DNA from 4 places in the Bacillus sp. 1A genome. Region 3 is predicted to be linked to each of the others. Evidence: riboswitches for the same ligand, from Rfam matches in the RefSeq annotation. Region 3 holds a riboswitch; each other region holds the start of a gene.

Region 1 (4,986 bases), 420 kb from region 3:
CATTTCAAAAGGAAAACAGCAAATTCAAGAAGGTTGGCGTAAAGTTATTTTCCAAGACGATAAAGATGACGAAACAATTCTTCCAATTGTCGCAGAAGGTGAACTGGGAAAAGTTGTAAAGGTAAAAGTGAAAGAAGGAAAAACACAGCCGCCGAAGCGTTATACAGAAGGACAACTTATTACGTTAATGAAAACGGCCGGTAAGTATTTAGAGAATGAAGAGCTGGAGAAAGTATTAAAGAAAACAGAAGGTTTAGGTACTGAGGCAACGCGTGCAGGTATTATTACGATGCTGAAAGACCGTAAATATATAGATGTGCAGAAGAACCAAGTGTACGCAACCGATAAAGGGAAAGTATTAATTACTGCAATCGGTGATAAAATACTAGCTTCACCAGAAATGACAGCGAAATGGGAGCAGCGCCTTGCGGAAATTGGTGAAGGCACAGCATCACCAGCTACATTTATGGAACAAACGAAAAAGCTATCAGCGAAAATTATTGAAGATGCAGTGGAAATGTCGGAGAAATGGGATTTCACTGGATTACACGTTGAATCGATTGAGCGAAATGGATCGAAATTTACAACAGGTAAAAAGGTAGGTAGCTGTAAAAAGTGTGATGGCGATGTGATTGATAAGTCAACGTTTTACGGTTGTTCTAACTACAACACGACACAATGTAATTTTACCATCTCAAAGAAAATATTAAGTAAAACAATTTCGCAAAAGAATATGACAAAGCTTTTAAAAGGTGAAAAGACAGATTTAATTAAAGGCTTTAAAAAAGGTGAGAAAACGTTTGATGCGAAGTTAGAGTGGAAAGATAATAAGATTAATTTTGTGTTTGAGAATTAAGTAGTTTTAATAAATAAAAGGTTAAGTTTGAAAAATATGGATAAAAAAGAGAAAGCATGACAATTTTATGTCATGCTTTTTTTATTTTGTAATTACAGGATTTTGTATGCTAAATATAAAAATAGTATTTAAATAGGACGTTTATATTATCTATATCATTTCTTTTATATAAAAGGAAAAAAGTAATTAAGAGAAATTGAGAGTAGCTTATACTGATGTATTTGAAAGTATGCAATAAAAAAACATCTTAAATAATAAAAATTTATTGTAAAACGATAAATTTTATATTAAAATCAAAAACAGAATAAATAAGTGTGGTGCTTTTTATGGAAAAGATAAAAATGTTGTTTTTGTAATTAGAGGAGGTATAAATATGGACATTAACAATTTTATTATTGAAAATATGGATAACCCTCATGAGTTGGAGAGAATGTATAGAAAAGACCCGAAAGTTTTTAAAAAGTCATTCTCACAAGCATGGGATGAAAAACCTGATTCTCAGGTACTAGCTGCTTGGTACGAAAGATTGCATTTCAAGGAGACGGCAAATAAAGAAAAAATATCGCTGTTTCAAAAAGGTTTCTTATTCATGGGTATGTTAGCTATTCTAGCTGGACTAAGCACCAGAATCATTTTCCACTTTGTCGAGCAGGAAGCAATTGCTCCAATTAACTTGGCTTTTGGTGTAATTCCCTTTATTGCTGCTTATTTTATTTACAATAATACTCCGAAAAAAAGTATTATTTATTTCCTTGCGGCGTTGTTACTAATTTCCGGATTGTATCTTAATATGTTGCCATTAAATTATAAAGACAGCAGTATCCTTGCTTATTTACATTTTCCTATAATGTTATGGGTTTTAGTAGGGATTGCGTTTACAGGAAATGAATATTCAAAAGGTAGTACAAGATTAGCTTATATTAAATTTAATTTAGAATATTGTCTTCTCTACGCGAGTATGGCCGTGAGCGGAATGGTATTAGCAGTATTCACCATGAAGTTATTTAGCTTCGTTGACTTGGATATAGGAGAATTCTATTTTAGTAATGTTGTGTTATTTGGTGCTGCTGCTCTCGCTATTGTGGCTGCATATTTAGTATCAATGAATCTTAAACTTGCTAAAAATATTACACCATACATATCTAAAATTTTTAGTCCTCTTGTCCTAATCACATTGTTGATCTATCTTATAACAGTTATATGGGTCGGGAAAAATCCGTTCTTGGACCGCAATTTCTTAATGGTCTTCAACGGAATACTCCTTGGCGTATTGGCCGTTACCATATTTTCTATCGTTGAGAGTGACTCAGATGAGAAAAAGAACATTTCAGATTATATCAATTTTGCCTTAATTGTTCTGGCACTTATTATTGACACTGTGGCTTTGTCAGCCATCATATTCAGACTTTCTTCTTACGGGATTACACCTAATAGACTTGCTGTTTTAGGGGTAAACATACTGATCTGGGCAAATTTAATTTGGATTATGTTTTCCTATATGCGTTTCTTGCAAAACAAATCAGGACCAACAGCTATCCAAGATGCCGTTACGAAGTATTTACCAATTTACGGACTTTGGGCAGCTTTCGTTATGTTTACGTTTCCTTTAATTTTTAATTAGTAAGGAACTGTTAATGTAACGAAAAGTCAATCTTCCGTAACGTATAATATCAGCTTATTTTTATTTTAGATATGGAAAAATATGTTGAAAATATTTTGGCGTAATATATAATAAATTTAGATAATTGTATAAAAACTTCTTATTAAGAGAGGTGGAGGGACTGGCCCTTCGAAGCCTCAGCAACCTTATGTGATATAAAGGTGCTAAATCCTGTAGGATCTAAAAGTCCTAATAGATAAGAAAATAGGTATAAGTAAACCTTCTTCTTATTTTGAAGAAGGTTTTTTTGTCATTTAAATAGAGAATTAGAAAGGTAGTGATACAGAAGAGAAAGAATCAAAGAAAATATAGAAGGAGAAACCGGAGGGCATAGTGAATAATCAAGTTGGGGGTTTAAAAGAGGATAGCGCTAGTAATAGTATTTGGAGCAATAAAATTTTTTCGTATTTTTTCTTAGCAAGTTGCATTTCTTTAATAGGTAATTCTATGGTTACGCTCGTTTTACCGTTATGGGTAATGAAATTGACGAACTCTCCATTACTTGTTTCTGGGATAAACGTTGCAATTGCAATGGCGGCGATTTTGTTTGCACCTGTAACAGGGACGTTAGCAGATCGAATGTCGAGAAGGAAGCTTATGATAATTGCAGATGTTATGAGATGTATCGTTATGATTTGTGTTGCGGTAATAGCATTTTATAATAAAATGTTGTACATTCCGTTACTACTGTTACTTATTATACGTTCAATTGGGAGTGCTTTATTTACTCCAGCTTCAAATGCAGCATTAGTAACATATGTGGAAGAAAAGCATGTTCAACAGGCGATTACGCTGAGACAAATCTCAATACAAATCATATCGGTAGCCATTCCTTTAATGGCTAGCTTTTTAATTAGTATTTTTAATTTTCATGGAGTATTTATGTTAGATGCAATTACATTTTTTATATCATTTTTAATTTTAATGAAAATTAAATTTCCACGTGAATTAAAAGGAGAAAAGAAAAAGCCTTTTTATGAAGACTTTAAAGAGGGGTTCTCACTTTTAAAAAGTAATCAATCATTGAAAATGTTGCTTATGAGCGCTGCAATCATTAATTTGCTTGGAGCGGCGTGTATGCTATCACTGCAAGTAATCGTTGTTAGAGAAATGGATCTTTCTATGCAGTGGTATAGTATAGTTTTTGCGGCATCACCGATAGGAATTTTAATTGGGGCATTAATTACTAAAAAGATTCGTACATATAAAACGATTACAACTGCTTTTATATGTACTGCTATTATGGGAATTTTTAATGCTGCAATGGGTACGACGTTAAATCCGGTATTATTTTCTGTTTATTATTTTCTGTCAGGAATTGCATTTGGGGTAAGTAATATATATTTTGGAGTGTTGTATAGAAAGTTAATTCCAAATGAAGTGCAAGGAAGATTTTTCGGTTTTTTAAGTTCGTTATTATTAGTATCTACTCCAGTTGGAATTGCAATAACAGGATATTTCTTAGAGTCAATTTCAGCTTCTATTTTATTTATTATAATTGGTATTATTACGTTTTTAGTTTCGGTTATTTCATTTGTAATGATAAATAAGAAATAAGTGTTGTATGAGATTTTTCAATAATAAAAAACGTCCTATAGCAGGACGTTTTTTATTATGTATATTGCTGTTTTTTCTTAATAAGTAATAACACTTGTGAAACACAAGCAAGTACCGGTAACTCAATCAACGGTCCGATAACGAGTGCAAGTGCGATAAGAGGTTCGTCTGGAAAAGCAGTTACAGCAATAGCAAGTGCAACAGGTGAGTTTCTTGCTAATGTTGTTAAGCTTAGACTTACTGTATCTTTATAAGATAAACGCATCATGCGTCCGATAAATTGTCCTAGTAAAAAATTAATGATAAAGAACAATAGAATAGGAATGAGTAATAGTAAAACGACATTCATATTTTGTAGTAAATATTTACCTTGTGATGCAAACATCGCTACGATTGCTAAACTTAAAAATAAGATTTGAGCAGAGCTGAAAAACGGAATGAGTTTATTCTCGAGTGTTTTAGTTTTTTTCAGTATATTCATAATGAATTTTGTAGCGTGTGCAAGTACAAATGGTAAGACGATTACGATAACAATACTTTCTACTAAAACAGAAACAGCTACAGTCTTCATGACACCAGCAAATAAAAATAAATAAATGGGAAGGAGTAGTACTTGCAATATTAAATTTACAGGCAAAATTGCAGTAGAAAGTGCTACATTTCCTTTCGCAATTTCAGTAAAGATTAAGTACCAATCTGTACATGGAGTAACCATTAACATAATAAATCCAACCCAAAGTGCTGGATGATTTGAAAGAAATAGTGCACCTAACCCCCAAGCGAGTAAAGGTGTCCATACAAAATTAATGGTAAGGCTCGTTCCAGCGAATTTTAAATTACGGAATCCATTTTTTATTTCTTTCAATGGAGTGCTGAGGAATAATCCATACAGCATAAAAAATAAGAAGGGGAC
Region 2 (4,986 bases), 2.1 Mb from region 3:
GTAATGATAGATGAAAAGAATAAAATTATTGCGTACTCTTTCCTCCATACATCAGAAAAAGATGATACGGTAGAACTAGGATGGTGTGGGACTCACACTACAGAGAATTTATCCTTACTGAAACTTCTCGTTTTCAAACAAGCTATGTATGCAAGTAAACATGGTTATTCTTTCATTCAAGGTGAATTCGATTCAACGAGTATATATGCAATGGAGATATTAAAATCCTTTCCTTTCAATCCTTGTGCTACTTGGATTACGTATCAAAAAGAAGTCGGAAAGTGATTATACACCTTCCGACTTCTTTTATGCTGTCTCTATTTCAAACTGCACTGTAATACCACTAGGATCTACTACTGTAAATCCGTTTGTACTTTCGTTTACTTTATGTTGTTTTTCTATTAATCTTTCTTTCACTCCATCTAACGCTTCTTTATGCGGTAATACAATTGTATATACCTTAAGTCCAGTTGCATGCGCTGGTGGGTGCGGATTATTTACTCCGTTCCACGTATTTGCACCGATATGGTGATGATATCCTCCTGCAGAAATGAATAAGCAGTCATCTTCACGCTGTTGTACTTCAAATCCTACTGTCTCTACATAAAACTCGTGTGACTTCTCTATATCCGCTATTCGTAAATGTACGTGCCCAACGACAGTATTAGCAGGCAACCCATCAATCTCATAATCAACGAGTGTTGCCAGTTCTTTTAAATCAAGCGGCGTACTGCCTCCTGGTCCTTCTCCCCATTGATCGCGCGGACGGTCTGCATAAATTTCAATACCATTTCCCTCTAAGTCTTGTAAATAAAACGCTTCGCTATACGTATGATCGCTTGCGCTATTAAACCTTGAAATTGGTAAAATTTCATTTGAATATGTATAACGTCCCTCTTGCTCAGCCGGACTATCAATTACGTTCTTATTACGAATCACACCAAATAATGCCGAAGCAAAAGCCTCACGAGTTGGAACTAAAAAGGCTACATGATATATACCAGTCGTACGCGGTTCTTGCAGTACCCCGTCCTCTAATTTTTCAAGAACAAGTAACGTGTTCTTTCCACCTTTTCCTGATAAATATGCTTTATTCTCCTCACGCTGAATTACTTCTAAGCCTACTACATTCTCATAAAAAGCAATTTGGCGCTCTAAATTTTGCACTTTAAATTCAACATGACCAATACGTGTTTTCGGATGAATTTGTACCATGAATAACTTCCTCTCCAGTTCCCTTTTATTTTTATATAAGTTGATGGACAATAGCCACATTCAACGAACATATTTTAATTTTGTTTTTTTGTAGCATCAACTTTCAGCCATTTTTTTGATATTTCGCTTAATGTCCCATCTTGTTCTAATTCTTTCAACGCCTTGTTTATATCTTCTAACTTTTCGCTCTTTTTGGCAAATGGAAATGCAATCTCTCCCCATTTAAGTGGACCAAATCCTACTTTCACATTATCTAAATCCGCTTTTTTAATTGTTGTTTCTACTTGCACTTTATCATTATAGTAAGCATCTACACGGCCAAGTCCTACTTCATTTAATTCCGCTGTTGGATCCTCTGAGAACGTTTTAATTGTAAAAGCATTATTCTTATTTAAAGCTTTTAATTCTTGTTCCCCAGCTGTACCAAGCCCAACACCTACAGTCTTTCCTTTTAGATCTTCTAACGATTTAATTGTATTATTATCTTTCTTCACCGCGAAAACAGATCCTGAATATACATATGGAATTGAAAAATCATATTTCTTTTTTCTTTCCGGAGAAACCGATAATTCATTTGCAATCGTATCAATACGACCTGAATCTAATAGACCAAATAACCCTTCAAAATCAGAAACATTCCATTCAACTTTATATCCAGCCTTTTTAGCAGCAGCTTCAATAATTTCAGCATCAAAACCTTTTACTTTCTCACCCTCTTTAAAAATAAATGGGCTACGACCTGCAGACGTCCCAACTTTCACTACTTTTTCATCTGTCTTTTTGCTCGCTGTATCTGAACCACAAGCAGATAAAAGCCCAACCGATACTGTTAATGCCAATGTTAGTAATAATGATGATTTCCTCATAATTCTCCCTCCTAAATAACGAAATGATTGCCTTCTTCTGAAGCATTCAATTGTCGTAAAAACTTTTTCGTACGTTCATTTTGTGGGTTCCTAAAAATCTCCTCCGGCGTTCCCTGCTCTACAATAATGCCATCAGCCATAAATATAATGCGGTCCGCTACCTCTTTTGCGAAATTCATTTCATGTGTAACAATAACCATCGTTATATGCTGTCTTGCCAAATCTTTAATTACTTGTAATACTTCATTCACTAATTCTGGATCTAGTGCTGAAGTCGGTTCATCAAACAATAATATAGCTGGATTTAATGCCATCGCTCTCGCAATTCCAATCCTTTGTTGTTGCCCACCTGATAACATCGTTGGGTAGAAATCTTCTTTTTCAGCTAAACCTACTTGTTTTAATATTTCTCTTGCTATTCTTTTCGCTTCTTCTTCACTTTTTTTCTGTACAACTGTTAATGGTGTTGTAATATTTTGTAATGCTGTTTTATTTTTAAATAAATTATAGTTTTGAAAAACCATAGCTGTTTTTTGACGTAATTGTATTATTTCTTTTTTATAAAGCTTCTTTGCATGAATCTCTAAATCTTCAATTCTAATACTTCCATCCTCTGGTTGTTCTAATAAATTTAAACATCTTAATAATGTCGATTTACCTGAACCAGAAGGCCCAATAATGACTACCACTTCTCCTTTATTTACAGTAAGTGAGATTCCTTTTAATACTTCATTACTTTTGTAAGATTTATACAAATCACTTATCTCAATCACACATATCACCTCATTTCTATTACAAATACGGTGCATCAAGTTTCTTTTCTAACTTTTTCTGTCCCCAACTAATTACTATTGTAATAATCCAATATACAATCGCTACCGCTAAGTAACTTTCCATATAACGATACGATTGTGCCGCTAGCATCTTCGCCTGCGCTAAAATTTCAGCCACCCCAAGTGCAAAAGATAACGAAGATTCTTTTAACAATCCGACAAAATTATTTCCAAGTGACGGTACTGCGACACGAATAGCTTGTGGAAAGATAATCTGTCGCATCGCTTGCGCCTTTGTCATTCCAACTGATAAACAAGCATCCATTTGTCCTGATTCCACAGCATTTAATGAGCCCCGAATAATCTCTGACAAATATGCTGCATTATTTAAACTGAGACCGATTAAAGTCGCTTGCATCGCTGTAAGTACTGTAAAGGCTGGAAATATTTGCGGCAATCCGAAATACAACACAAACAATTGAACTAATAAAGGTGTTCCTCTAAAGAAAGATATATATACTCTTGCAATAGAATATAAAAATTTCGTTTTGTTTTTCGTTATGATCGCCAAGCCAATCCCTATAACAAAAGAAATAATCATTGAAACTACAGTAATCCCTAAAGTTATGTATACATACTTAAATAATTGCGGAAAACTTTCTAAAAAATACGTTACATCAAACTTCACTTTATCCCCCCTCTCTAAACAAAAAACTCTTCTTACACATATAAGAAGAGTTGAATGTTAATCCATTTCCCCTCATCTTCCAAACGCTTCATACGTTTGCTGGAATTAGCACAGTACTTTTGTAGCCTGTTGCTGAGATTTCATCGGGCCAGTCCCTCCATCTCTCTTGATAAGAAAACTAATAAATATTTCCATTTATTTAGTTGTTAATATGAAGAATACAGTTAATTATATATAATGTCAATAGGAAAAATAAGAATTAAATTCAACACTTTTTCGAATAGCTTATCCCTCACATTCACCCAGTCTTAAGGTGTATAATTTACACTGGATAAATCGCACAGAAAAAGCCATTATTTCTATTCTTAATAGAAATAATGGCTTTTTTATAGATTAATTATTCTTATCTCATTTTATGTACTTCGGCAACTAACTTTCCACCCTGAATGCCCATATAAAGTTTCACAGGTGCATCATTCGTGTTTTCAAACACTAAGTCTAAGTATGGATACGCAATTGTAGCATCTCTTCCTTGTGGAACATAACCTACCGTTTTAGAATGTGTCGTTCTCTCTACCATTTTCAAACCAGCTTGATCTGCTGCATTGTATAAAGTTGATGATGTTTGACAAACACCACCGCCGTATCCATCTACTAATTTACCATCTACAATTTCTTTTCCTAATTGGTATCCTTTATCTGGCGTTGTATCACCAATTAATGCATTGAAAGAGAAACGGTCTCCTTTCGCTAATACAACCCCATTTATGCCCGCTGCTGACAAGCGAATATTCTCAATACGGCCACCTGCTGAGCCACCTAAATTCGTTTCATATCTACCAATTACCGTACCACTTCCTTGCGCATCACTTAATGTTGCGATAGGCTTTTTCTCAACAATAGGTAATTGATAGGAAGAATCCCACATACCAACGTTTAATAATTTATCTACTAATTCTTTTTCCATTAACTCATAAGCAGGTTTTCCTTCTTGCCAACTTCCATCAGGTGCTACGCGTGAAGGAACCATCTTTTTATCAACGCTTTTCCCAACCTCACTAGCAACCTTCGTTACCGATTTTTTAAATTTTGCTTCATCTTCAAAATAACCTAGACTCGATAAATCTAGCTTTTTCACTTCCGTACCAGTACGACCATCTACTAAACTAATAGAATCCTGCACCTCTGCTTTAGCCTCTACCGTGTGGCCACCAATGTCACTTACTAATGCAACATCACTTACTTTTGCACCACAACCACTCACTATAGCTACACATAACACCCCAACTAATATACCCTTTACTTTACGGAACAATATACTCTCCCCTTTTTCCCAATATTACTTTTATGTATTATTTCATTTTTATGTATGTTTTGTTACAATCATTTTACAATATATTTATAAAATGTTACAAGTTATTTTTTACTCTATATAAATTACTCT
Region 3 (4,986 bases):
GCATAATAAATGCAAAAATGAGACCACCTGGTTCAAAATGTCCAAGTATCATATCAAGAAAAAGACCGAATCCAAATATGATGAGGAGCATCCCCATTAATTGTGTTTTTGAAAATTGTTTCTTCATTTCAGCTCCCCCCTTCTTGTTACATATACATAGAAGAAAAGGCATTGCTTTCCAACACCTTTTCTCCTATCACTATATCATAAGCCTGTTTTATAATATACTACTATTATTTTGTTAACTCTTTCGTTAACGATACATCATTCTTCTCTTTCATTTCACGCTCAAGCTTTGCAATCTTCATATCAAATGTGTCACGTTCATGCTCCTCATTTATACGAGATTCTAAGTCGCGAATATGATCTTCAATTTCTTCAAAGCGTAAGAACGGATTATTTTCATCCATTTTATGCATCGCTGTATTCATACGACGATTTGCATGTGCCATATTTTCACGTGCCATTAATTCCATACGTTTTGCGTGCATTTCTTTTAATTTATTTTTCATCTCAGCAAGACGACGCTCTAACTCATCAATTTGATCTACAACACCTGCATACATTTCTTCTAATCGAGTTACTTGCCCTTCATAATACGCTACTTCTTCTAACGCACGCTCATGTAGTTGTAATTCGCCTGCTTCTTGAGCGACGATCGCTTGCTTTGATCTTTTATTAACGAAATAACGTGCTTGCTCAAGCTCACGAGCGAAATTAGATTTTAATGTTTTGTGGCGCTCAATTAACTTCTCAATTTTTGTTATTTCACGCTCACTATCGCGTAAATATTGGTTTAACATCGCGATTGGATTTTTTCTTTCTTTCTCATCTAACACATTATGAAAATCTGCTAAAATTGCCTCGCGTACACGTCCGAATAAAGATTGTTTCATTATAATCTTCCTCTCTTCTACTTTATCAATTTAATTTGGTTTTTATTAATTTTTTATTAGTTTTTCATTAACTTGTTCCACTCATCTTCAAAGTTGCTATATGGTTTAGAACTTTCTGGTGCAGAATCAACAACTACATTTTTTTCTTTTTTCCACTCACGGTATCCGTAGTATAAAACTACTAATGCTGCGATACCGATTAATGCTGGGGAATGAGAAAGGGCGATGGACAAGCCGATCAAACCAACAATACCCCAAGCTAACTTTCCAAAAAATGATTGTGCTCGCACAAATGATTTATAGCTCCAGTACACAACTCCTGCTCCAATTGCGAATCCTATAATACCAGCAAGACTGCCAAGAGCAATTAAAGCTAAAATACCAGCCGCGATAAACGCTAGAAATTGTTTCATCTTGTGCTTGCCTCCCTTCGATTTGATACTCTTATCTTAACTATTTTTTCACTTTTCCATAACGAGCTTAAGAACCGTTTTCGACTCAGACTTAAGACTGAGTTGCATTCAGCCTTTTGTAAAAATATGCGGTAGGGATAGGATGATTCACTCTTTTATCGCACATAAAAAGCCGTACAGAGAACATTCTCTATACGGCTTTGGTTACTATTCATAAACTTCATTTTAAATTATGCTGTTTTATGATACTCTTTCTTTCCCGCTACTTTAGAAAACCTCGGGAAACCAATTAATATAGAAATAATTCCACATACTCCAACTAAGATCGGATAAAACGCATATGGTAACAATTCAATCGGAGATAACGCCGCAAATCCTGCTGCCGTTAACATTTGCGCACCGTATGGAATTAACCCTTGCACACAACATGAGAAAAGATCTAATACACTCGCTGATTTACGAGGATCAATTTCATATTGATCTGCAATGTTTTTCGCAAGTGGACCTGTAAAAATAATAGAAATCGTATTATTCGCTGTACACATATTCGTCATACCTACTAAACCAGCGATACCGAACTCTGCTCCTTTTTTCGAACGAATGTTACGAGTTAAAATATTCATTAAATATTGAATACCACCATTATATTGAATCAGTTCGACCATACCACCAATTAAAATAGCAAGTAATACTAACTCCATCATACCGCCCATTCCAGTCGTTACACTTTTAAAGAAACTCTCTAACGTGTAACTTCCATCTAAAAGACCTATAACGCCGGATAGTACAGTTCCACCAGTTAACACAATAAGTACATTCCAGCCAAGCAATGCTGTAATAAGTACTCCTGCATACGGTAAAATCTTTATCCAGTCAAAGCTATGCGCTTTAATCTGCGTATCGCTCCCTAAAGTAATGATTACTAATAGTACAATTGTAATAATAGCCGCTGGTAATACAATTAAAAAGTTCGTTTTAAACTTATCTTTCATTTCTGTTCCTTGTGAGCGTACAGCTGCGATTGTTGTATCTGAAATAAATGATAAATTATCACCAAACATCGCTCCGCCAACAACGGTAGCCATCGTAAGTGCAATGGAGATATCAGTTTGCCCACTAATACCTACAGCAATTGGTGCTAATGCAGCAATTGTTCCCATTGAAGTTCCCATTGCTAATGAAATAAATGCCCCTATAACAAAAATTCCAGCTACGATAAATCCTTGCGGTAAAATGGATAACGCTAAGTTAACTGTAGAATCAACGCCGCCCATCCCTTTTGCCGTTTCAGAAAACGCTCCTGCCAGTACAAAAATTAAAACCATAATCATAATATCCGGGTTCCCTGCACCTTTAGCGAATCGTTCTACTTTTACATTAAAACTTTCTTTACGATTCATTGCTAAAGCGACTCCTACAGCAATTGAAATTGCTACAAGTATCGGCAATTTATAGAAATCACCTGTAATAATTCCAGAACCAATAAATAGCGCCAAAAATATCCCAAGTGGTAATAAAGCCAAACCATTTCCTCTCGTTTCTTTCAAAGTACCATCTCTCCCTAGTTTCAACCTTTTTCTAATGAATAACAAAAGACCTCTTCCAATGAGAAGAGGTCTTATACATCTATAAGGAACGCTCTTCTCATCTTTCAAGCACATGCTTGCTGGATTTGGCACAGCACTCTGAAATCGAGTCCGCTGCCGAGGCATCGTAGGGCCAGTCCCTCCGCCTCTCTTTATAAGAAGGTTTCATATTTATTTTTTAATAATAATTTCTTCCCTAACTTTACTCGCTTACAAAACAAAAGTCAATTATTTTTTGTATAGATTTTTTTGGTAATTATACAAAAATTTGAATACAACAATCATTTTAACTTTTTGATTTCTTCTTCCAATATTGAAATCCAATAAAATTCGCTATTTTTCATTGCATCTATTATCCATTTCGTAGTGTACCAAGCTAACTTATACTCTTCTTTTGTAACATCGCCACTTTTATAAGCATCCTCTAGCTCATCTTCATCCAATATATACATTTTACCGTTCGGTAATAACACTACATCTAAATATAAATCATCAAAATACGGTAAACCACGGTCGTCAATTTTATATTCTTTCGCCACATCGATATAATATTGCACTAATTTTTTCTGATCATCTAACATAGCTGTAATCGCAAAGTTTTTCCCGTCTATGAAATATTGAATCCACGTATATTGATTCCCTGCAATACAAAGTTGTTTACCATCATATTCTTTACAACTAGGTTCTCTTACCTTTTTTATTTCTAATATTCCTAGCATTCCTTCTTCTACTTGCTTAACCGTATAATCCTTCTCTATTAGTCGCTTCCACGAAGAACCGTCACCATATTTACGTTTCATTACGTCCGCTTCCCTTCTATATAGAAAAGCCCCCACATATTATGTGAGAGCTTGTTCAAATTATAATTAAGCTGCTTGCTTATTAGAAATTTCTTTCAAGTAGGCTTGTCCTTTTTCAGCGTCATACTGACCTTCCCACTTAGACATAACTACAGCTGCTAAAGAGTTACCTACAACGTTAACTGCTGTACGAGCCATATCTAAAATACGGTCAATACCAGCGATAAAGGCTAAACCTTCAGCTGGAATACCTACTGTACCAAGTGTCGCTAATAATACAACGAATGATACGCCCGGTACACCCGCAATACCTTTTGATGTAACCATTAATACTAGTAATAATGTAATTTGTTGTGTAATGGATAAATCAATACCGTACATTTGCGCTAAGAAAATAGCTGCAATTGCTTGATATAAAGTTGATCCATCTAAGTTAAATGAATAACCTGTCGGAATAACGAAAGATGTAATTGCCTTCGGACAACCGAACTTCTCCATTTTCTCCATGATTTTCGGTAAAACTGTTTCTGAACTTGCTGTAGAGTATGCTAAGATCAGTTCGTCTTTTAAAATTTTAAAGAATTGGAAAATGTTAATTCCAAATATTTTCGCTGTAAGTCCTAGTATGACTACAACGAAGAAAATCATCGCACCATATACAACTATGACTAATTTCCCTAATGGAATTAATGAAGATAAACCAAACGTCGAAACTGTTACACCAATTAATGCGAATACACCAAACGGTGCAAATTTCATAACTTGGTTAGTCACGTAAAACATCGCATCTGCTACACCTTGGAAAAATTGAAGAACCGGTCTTCCTCTTTCACCAATCGCCGCAACTCCTAAACCAAATAGTACAGAGAAGAAGATAATCGCAAGCATATCGCCCTCAACCAATGATTTCATAATATTCGTTGGAACGATATTCACAAATGTATCTGCAAACGAATGACTTTGTACTTGAGCTGTTGTTTCTGCATATTTAGAAATATCAGTCTTTGTTAATTGATCCATATTCACGCCTTTTCCTGGTTGGAAAATATTCGCTACCAGTAGACCAACAACAATTGCAATTGTTGTAATAATTTCAAAATAAAGAATTGTTTTCCCGCCTAATCGGCCTAGTTTTTTAACATCGCCAACACCAGCAACTCCAACAACAATACTTGCTACAACAATCGGCACAACGATCATTTTAATTAATCGGATAAAAATATCACCAATTGGTTTTAGGTACCCTACAACTGTGCTATCGCCATAAAAAATTGCCCCCACCGCGATACCT
Region 4 (4,986 bases), 2.6 Mb from region 3:
ATAGTATCACCAGGGTTTGTAAAACAAACTGGTAATTCTACTAATCCAGCTTTTCCACCAAACAAAATAGCAACTTCTGTTTTTGGATTTACTACTACATCATATTCGCGTTGATAGAATGTTGCCACGGCTTCTTTTAAACTTTCGTGTCCGCGAAATGGCGGATATTTATGATGAATGGTCTTTTCAGCAGCATCTTGTAAAGCTTTTACGATATGCTGCGGTGTTGGTTGATCTGGATTACCTTGACCTAGATTAATAACATCGTGACCAGCTGCAACGACTTTGTTAACTTTTGCAACAAGTGAAGCAAAAAATTGTGTAGGCAATGATGTTACTATCTCAGAAGGTTGAAATAATTTCATACTTTCCACCTCTTTTGAAAGTTGTTACAATTCTAGTGACAAATGATATAATCTTTCCAGTATTTTGTAAAGAAAAAATTAAGAATGGGGCTGACAAAATGAAAGTCGCATGTATTCAAATGGATATTGTCTTTGGAGATGTAGAAAAAAATATTGAGAATGCTAAAAATAAAATAAGCGAAGCGATGAAGGAAAGACCAGATGTGATTGTCTTACCAGAACTATGGACAACGGGATATGATTTAACGAGGCTTACTGAAATTGCAGATAGGGATGGATTGCAAACGAAAGAAAAGCTGAAAGAATGGTCGAAGCAATATGGTGTACATATTGTCGGTGGTTCTATAGCGAAGCAAACAGAGCAAGGTGTTACAAATACAATGTATGTGGTAAACAAGGAAGGAGAACTAGTCAATGAATATAGTAAAGTGCACTTATTTCAGCTTATGGATGAACATAAATATTTAATCGCTGGAAATAGTACAGGTGAATTTAGGCTAGATGATGTAGAGTGCGCCGGCACAATTTGTTATGACATTCGTTTTCCAGAGTGGATGCGCGTTCATACTGCTAAAGGTGCAAAAGTTTTATTTGTTGTAGCAGAATGGCCATTGGTTCGTTTAGTGCATTGGCGTTTGTTACTGCAAGCAAGAGCAGTTGAAAATCAGTGTTATGTTGTTGCATGTAATAGGGCAGGAAAGGATCCGAATAATGAGTTTGCCGGTCATTCTTTAATTGTCGATCCTTGGGGCGAAGTTGTTGTAGAAGCGAATGAAGAAGAATCAATTTTATTGGGAGAGCTTCATTTTGAGAAAATTAAAGAAGTACGCAAAGGAATTCCAGTTTTTGCAGATCGTCGTCCAGAATTATACAAATAAAATGTTGACAAGTGATTTTTATTCTTGGTATAGTCTTCAACATAAAGTTAAAAATTCAAAAAATTATACAACTCTTATCAAGAGCAGGTGGAGGGATTTGGCCCGATGAAGCCCAGCAACCGACCGTAATACCATTGTGAAATGGGGCGTTTATTTACGCCAAAAGGCACGGTGCTAATTCCAGCAGAAAGTAAACCTTTCTGGCAGATAAGAGGGGAGAAGATAAACTTCAAACCTCTTTCTTTGTGGAAAGAGGTTTTTCTACGTCAGAAAAACCTCTGAATTAAAAAAGGGGGAGAAGACGATGGGATATTATTCATTAACTGAAACGACAGCTATACAATATGCGAAAGAACATGGTTATTTTGAAAAGAAAGCAAATGTAGTTTGTCATGAAATTGGAGATGGAAATTTAAATTACGTGTTCAAATTAGATGATGGAGAGAAGTCTATTATAATCAAACAAGCACTGCCATATGCGAAAGTAGTTGGTGAGAGCTGGCCACTGTCTATAAAAAGAGCGACGATTGAAAGTAAAGCATTACAAATTTTTGCGAAGTATGTGCCGGAATATGTGCCGGTAGTGTACAGTCATGATGAAGAGTTAGCAGTAACGGTCATAGAAGATCTATCGAGGCTAACAATTGCAAGAAAAGGATTAATAGATGGAGAGGAGTACCCGCTTTTATCCCAACATATTGGTCGCTTTCTAGCACATGTGTTGTTTTATACTTCAGATTTCGGTTTACAATCAGAAGAGAAAAGGGTACTAGAAGGTGCATTTGTAAACCCAGATCTTAGTAAAATCACGGAAGATTTAGTGTTTACAGATCCGTTTAGTCATTATGATACGAATGATTATGAACCAGAGTTACAACTAGCGGTGGATGAACTATGGAGTGACAAAAATTTAAAATTAAAAGTAGCACAGTATAAATATAAATTTTTAACGAGAAAAGAAGCGCTTATTCATGGTGATTTACATACTGGTAGTATTTTTTCATCCCCTGCTGAAACGAAAGTAATTGATCCAGAATTTGCAACATATGGTCCATGTGGATTTGATCTTGGCCAATTTATTGCAAATTTATTATTAAATGCACTATCCCGTGAAGAGGAAAAAAGAAGTGTGCTATTTTTCCATATTGAGAAAACATGGAGTTATTTTGTAGAAGCTTTTACGAAGTTATGGATTGGAGAAGGTGTAGAAGCATATACGAAAGAGAAACAATGGTTGCCAATTATTTTGCAAAATATTTTTACAGATGCCGTTGGATTTGCCGGATGTGAGCTTATCCGTAGAACAATTGGCTTAGCGCATGTAGCTGATTTAGATGGAATAGCAAATAAAGAAACGAGGATTCAAGCTAAGAAACAAGCGTTATCCTTAGGTAAAGAACTAATAAAATATGAAGCTAAGAGTGCTGATATTCAACTGTTCCGAACATTATTTCAACAGACAGTTTCTGGAGGGATAAAAGCATGAGTACAATTGTTACGGTTCCGAGATCTGTCAGTTGGAAAGGTGATGCCATTGCAGTATTAAATCAAACAAAGTTGCCGCATAGTACAGAATACAAAACATTAACGACGATTGAAGAGGTATGGAAAAGTATTGTCATGCTAGAAGTACGAGGAGCACCTGCAATTGGAATTGTAGCTGCATTTGGCTTGGCACTTGCATCAAAAAAATATAATACTGTACATATGGAAGAATTTCAAAAGAAGTTTAATAGAGATTGTAATTATTTAGGAACGTCACGCCCGACAGCAGTCAATTTATTTTGGGCAATCGATCGTATGAGAGAATCCATTCGAGAAATTACTACAATAAAAGAAGCACAAAAAATATTAGAAGAAGAAGCGCTTCTCATTCAGCAAGAAGATGAAGCGGTATGCCGGAGTATTGGAGAACATGCATTAACATGCTTTAAAAACGGTGATAACATTTTAACAATTTGTAACGCTGGAAGTATTGCAACTGCTAGATATGGTACTGCATTAGCACCGTTTTATATTGGGAAAGAAAAAGGTGTACGTTTACATGCGTATGCGTGTGAAACGAGACCGGTTTTACAAGGCGGGCGTTTAACGACCTGGGAATTAAAACAGGCAAATATTGATGTAACACTTATTACAGATAATACGGCAGCGCATGCTATTCAAACGAAAGAAATAAACGCGATTATTGTAGGAGCGGACCGAATTGTCGCAAATGGAGATGCAGCAAATAAAATCGGAACAATGAATTTAGCTATATTAGCAAAGTATTTCGATATTCCATTTTACGTTGCAGCTCCGTTATCTACGTTTGATATTACGAAACAAACAGGTACAGAAATTGTTATTGAAGAAAGAGATGAAACCGAAGTTACGAAAATTTTTGGAAAACAAGTGGCGCCAATTGGAACTGATGTTTATAATCCTGCATTTGACGTAACACCGAATGAATTAATTACAGGTATTATTACTGAAAAAGGCATCATACACGGAGATTATAAACGGGAAATTGCATCGTTATTTGAAAGACAAGCTAATACATAATAGCTTGTTTTTTTATCCCGCATTAACGGGCAGTAAGACCCCCACCTCAAAATTCAGCGGAAGCAAAGAAGTTAGGTGGGGGTCAACTGCCCGTAAAAGCCCGATTGGTTCAACTAATAATCAGTGGGGGATGAAGAAAACCCCCACTGATTAAAGTTTCACTTTATGCCTAAATGTTTTCTTTTCTCTTATTTATATAATGGAAGGAGGCGGAAAAGATGGAAGAGTGGATCAGGATGATAGGTAATGTAGGGTTTCCGATTGTTGTAACATTATATTTACTCCATCGTATTGAAAGTAAATTAGATGGGGTAATTGTTGCAATCGAGAAACTTCCTAAACAATTACTAAAGTAGGAAGGTCCTCGCGATAGAAAGTAAAATAAAGTTTGCTCTTCGTGAGCAAACTTTATTTTTTACCCCCGCATTAATGGGCAGTAAAAGCCTTCACTTTATTGAGCAGTATAACCACCATCGATAACAACGGCTTGTCCAGTTATACCTCTTGCTTTTTCACTCGCTAAAAACATAGCATAATCAGAGATTTCTTGTACTTGCAATAAGCGTTTTTGTGGTACAAGTGGATAAATAACATCTTCTAAAACATTTTCAAGTGGTACATTTCGTGTAGTAGCTAAATCTTGTAGTTGATTACGTACAAGAGGGGTATCGACATAACCAGGACAAAGTGCATTAACGGTAATTCCGTGAGTAGCGCCTTCTAAAGCGGCAACTTTTGTTAATCCAATTACGCCATGTTTGGCGCTATTATAGGCAGATTTCCCAGCAAATCCAACGAGGCCATTAATGGAAGCGACATTAATAATTCGGCCATATTTTTGTTTTTTCATGATTGGGAAGGCATGCTTAATTGCGATAAAAGGAGCGATTTGCATAATTTTAATAAGTAGTTCGAACTTTTCGGTTGGAAAATCTTCAATTGGTGAAACGTGCTGCATTCCTGCGTTGTTAATTAATATATGTAATGAACCGAAATGATTAACTGTTTGAGAAATTGCAGCTGTAATTTCTTCTTCAGATGTAACATCACATTTTAAACCGATAGCTTGATAGCCTTCTTTTTGTAATTGTTCAGCAGCTTCTTTTGCACGTTCTTCAAGACGATCGGTAATCACAACTTTTGCACCTTCTTTTGCAAAAGCGTTTCCCATTTCATAACCAATACCGCTTGCAGCACCT

Evidence for each region. A riboswitch is a leader RNA that binds a small molecule or an ion and turns the genes downstream of it on or off. The one in region 3 is predicted to bind S-adenosylmethionine.
Region 1: linked by a shared signal. The riboswitch ahead of ACUN0F_RS24220 (MFS transporter) and the one ahead of ACUN0F_RS26365 (Na+/H+ antiporter NhaC family protein) in region 3 are both predicted to bind S-adenosylmethionine.
Region 2: linked by a shared signal. The riboswitch ahead of ACUN0F_RS15420 (amino acid ABC transporter permease) and the one ahead of ACUN0F_RS26365 (Na+/H+ antiporter NhaC family protein) in region 3 are both predicted to bind S-adenosylmethionine.
Region 4: linked by a shared signal. The riboswitch ahead of mtnK (S-methyl-5-thioribose kinase) and the one ahead of ACUN0F_RS26365 (Na+/H+ antiporter NhaC family protein) in region 3 are both predicted to bind S-adenosylmethionine.

What each region holds. Positions count from the first base shown of each region.
Region 1 is NZ_JBQYLZ010000001.1:4,734,521-4,739,506, reverse strand. It holds gene topB (DNA topoisomerase III) at 1-856, shown strand, start outside; gene ACUN0F_RS24225 (DUF4153 domain-containing protein) at 1,230-2,477, shown strand; SAM riboswitch class I at 2,614-2,719, shown strand; gene ACUN0F_RS24220 (MFS transporter) at 2,850-4,073, shown strand; gene ACUN0F_RS24215 (arsenic resistance protein) at 4,129-4,986, opposite strand, start outside.
Region 2 is NZ_JBQYLZ010000001.1:3,038,607-3,043,592, reverse strand. It holds gene ACUN0F_RS15440 (GNAT family acetyltransferase) at 1-285, shown strand, start outside; gene ACUN0F_RS15435 (VOC family protein) at 307-1,215, opposite strand; gene ACUN0F_RS15430 (amino acid ABC transporter substrate-binding protein) at 1,290-2,081, opposite strand; gene ACUN0F_RS15425 (amino acid ABC transporter ATP-binding protein) at 2,093-2,854, opposite strand; gene ACUN0F_RS15420 (amino acid ABC transporter permease) at 2,874-3,542, opposite strand; SAM riboswitch class I at 3,612-3,718, opposite strand; gene ACUN0F_RS15415 (VanW family protein) at 3,946-4,857, opposite strand.
Region 3 is NZ_JBQYLZ010000001.1:5,158,599-5,163,584, forward strand. It holds gene liaF (cell wall-active antibiotics response protein LiaF) at 1-127, opposite strand, end outside; gene ACUN0F_RS26355 (PspA/IM30 family protein) at 234-896, opposite strand; gene ACUN0F_RS26360 (lmo0954 family membrane protein) at 953-1,309, opposite strand; gene ACUN0F_RS26365 (Na+/H+ antiporter NhaC family protein) at 1,540-2,856, opposite strand; SAM riboswitch class I at 2,951-3,056, opposite strand; gene ACUN0F_RS26370 (DUF402 domain-containing protein) at 3,177-3,695, opposite strand; gene gltP (glutamate/aspartate:proton symporter GltP) at 3,762-4,986, opposite strand, start outside.
Region 4 is NZ_JBQYLZ010000001.1:2,510,031-2,515,016, forward strand. It holds gene ACUN0F_RS12825 (pyridoxal phosphate-dependent aminotransferase) at 1-365, opposite strand, end outside; gene ACUN0F_RS12830 (carbon-nitrogen family hydrolase) at 380-1,243, shown strand; SAM riboswitch class I at 1,315-1,457, shown strand; gene mtnK (S-methyl-5-thioribose kinase) at 1,548-2,729, shown strand; gene mtnA (S-methyl-5-thioribose-1-phosphate isomerase) at 2,726-3,787, shown strand; gene ACUN0F_RS12845 (YvrJ family protein) at 4,006-4,143, shown strand; gene ACUN0F_RS12850 (3-hydroxybutyrate dehydrogenase) at 4,239-4,986, opposite strand, start outside.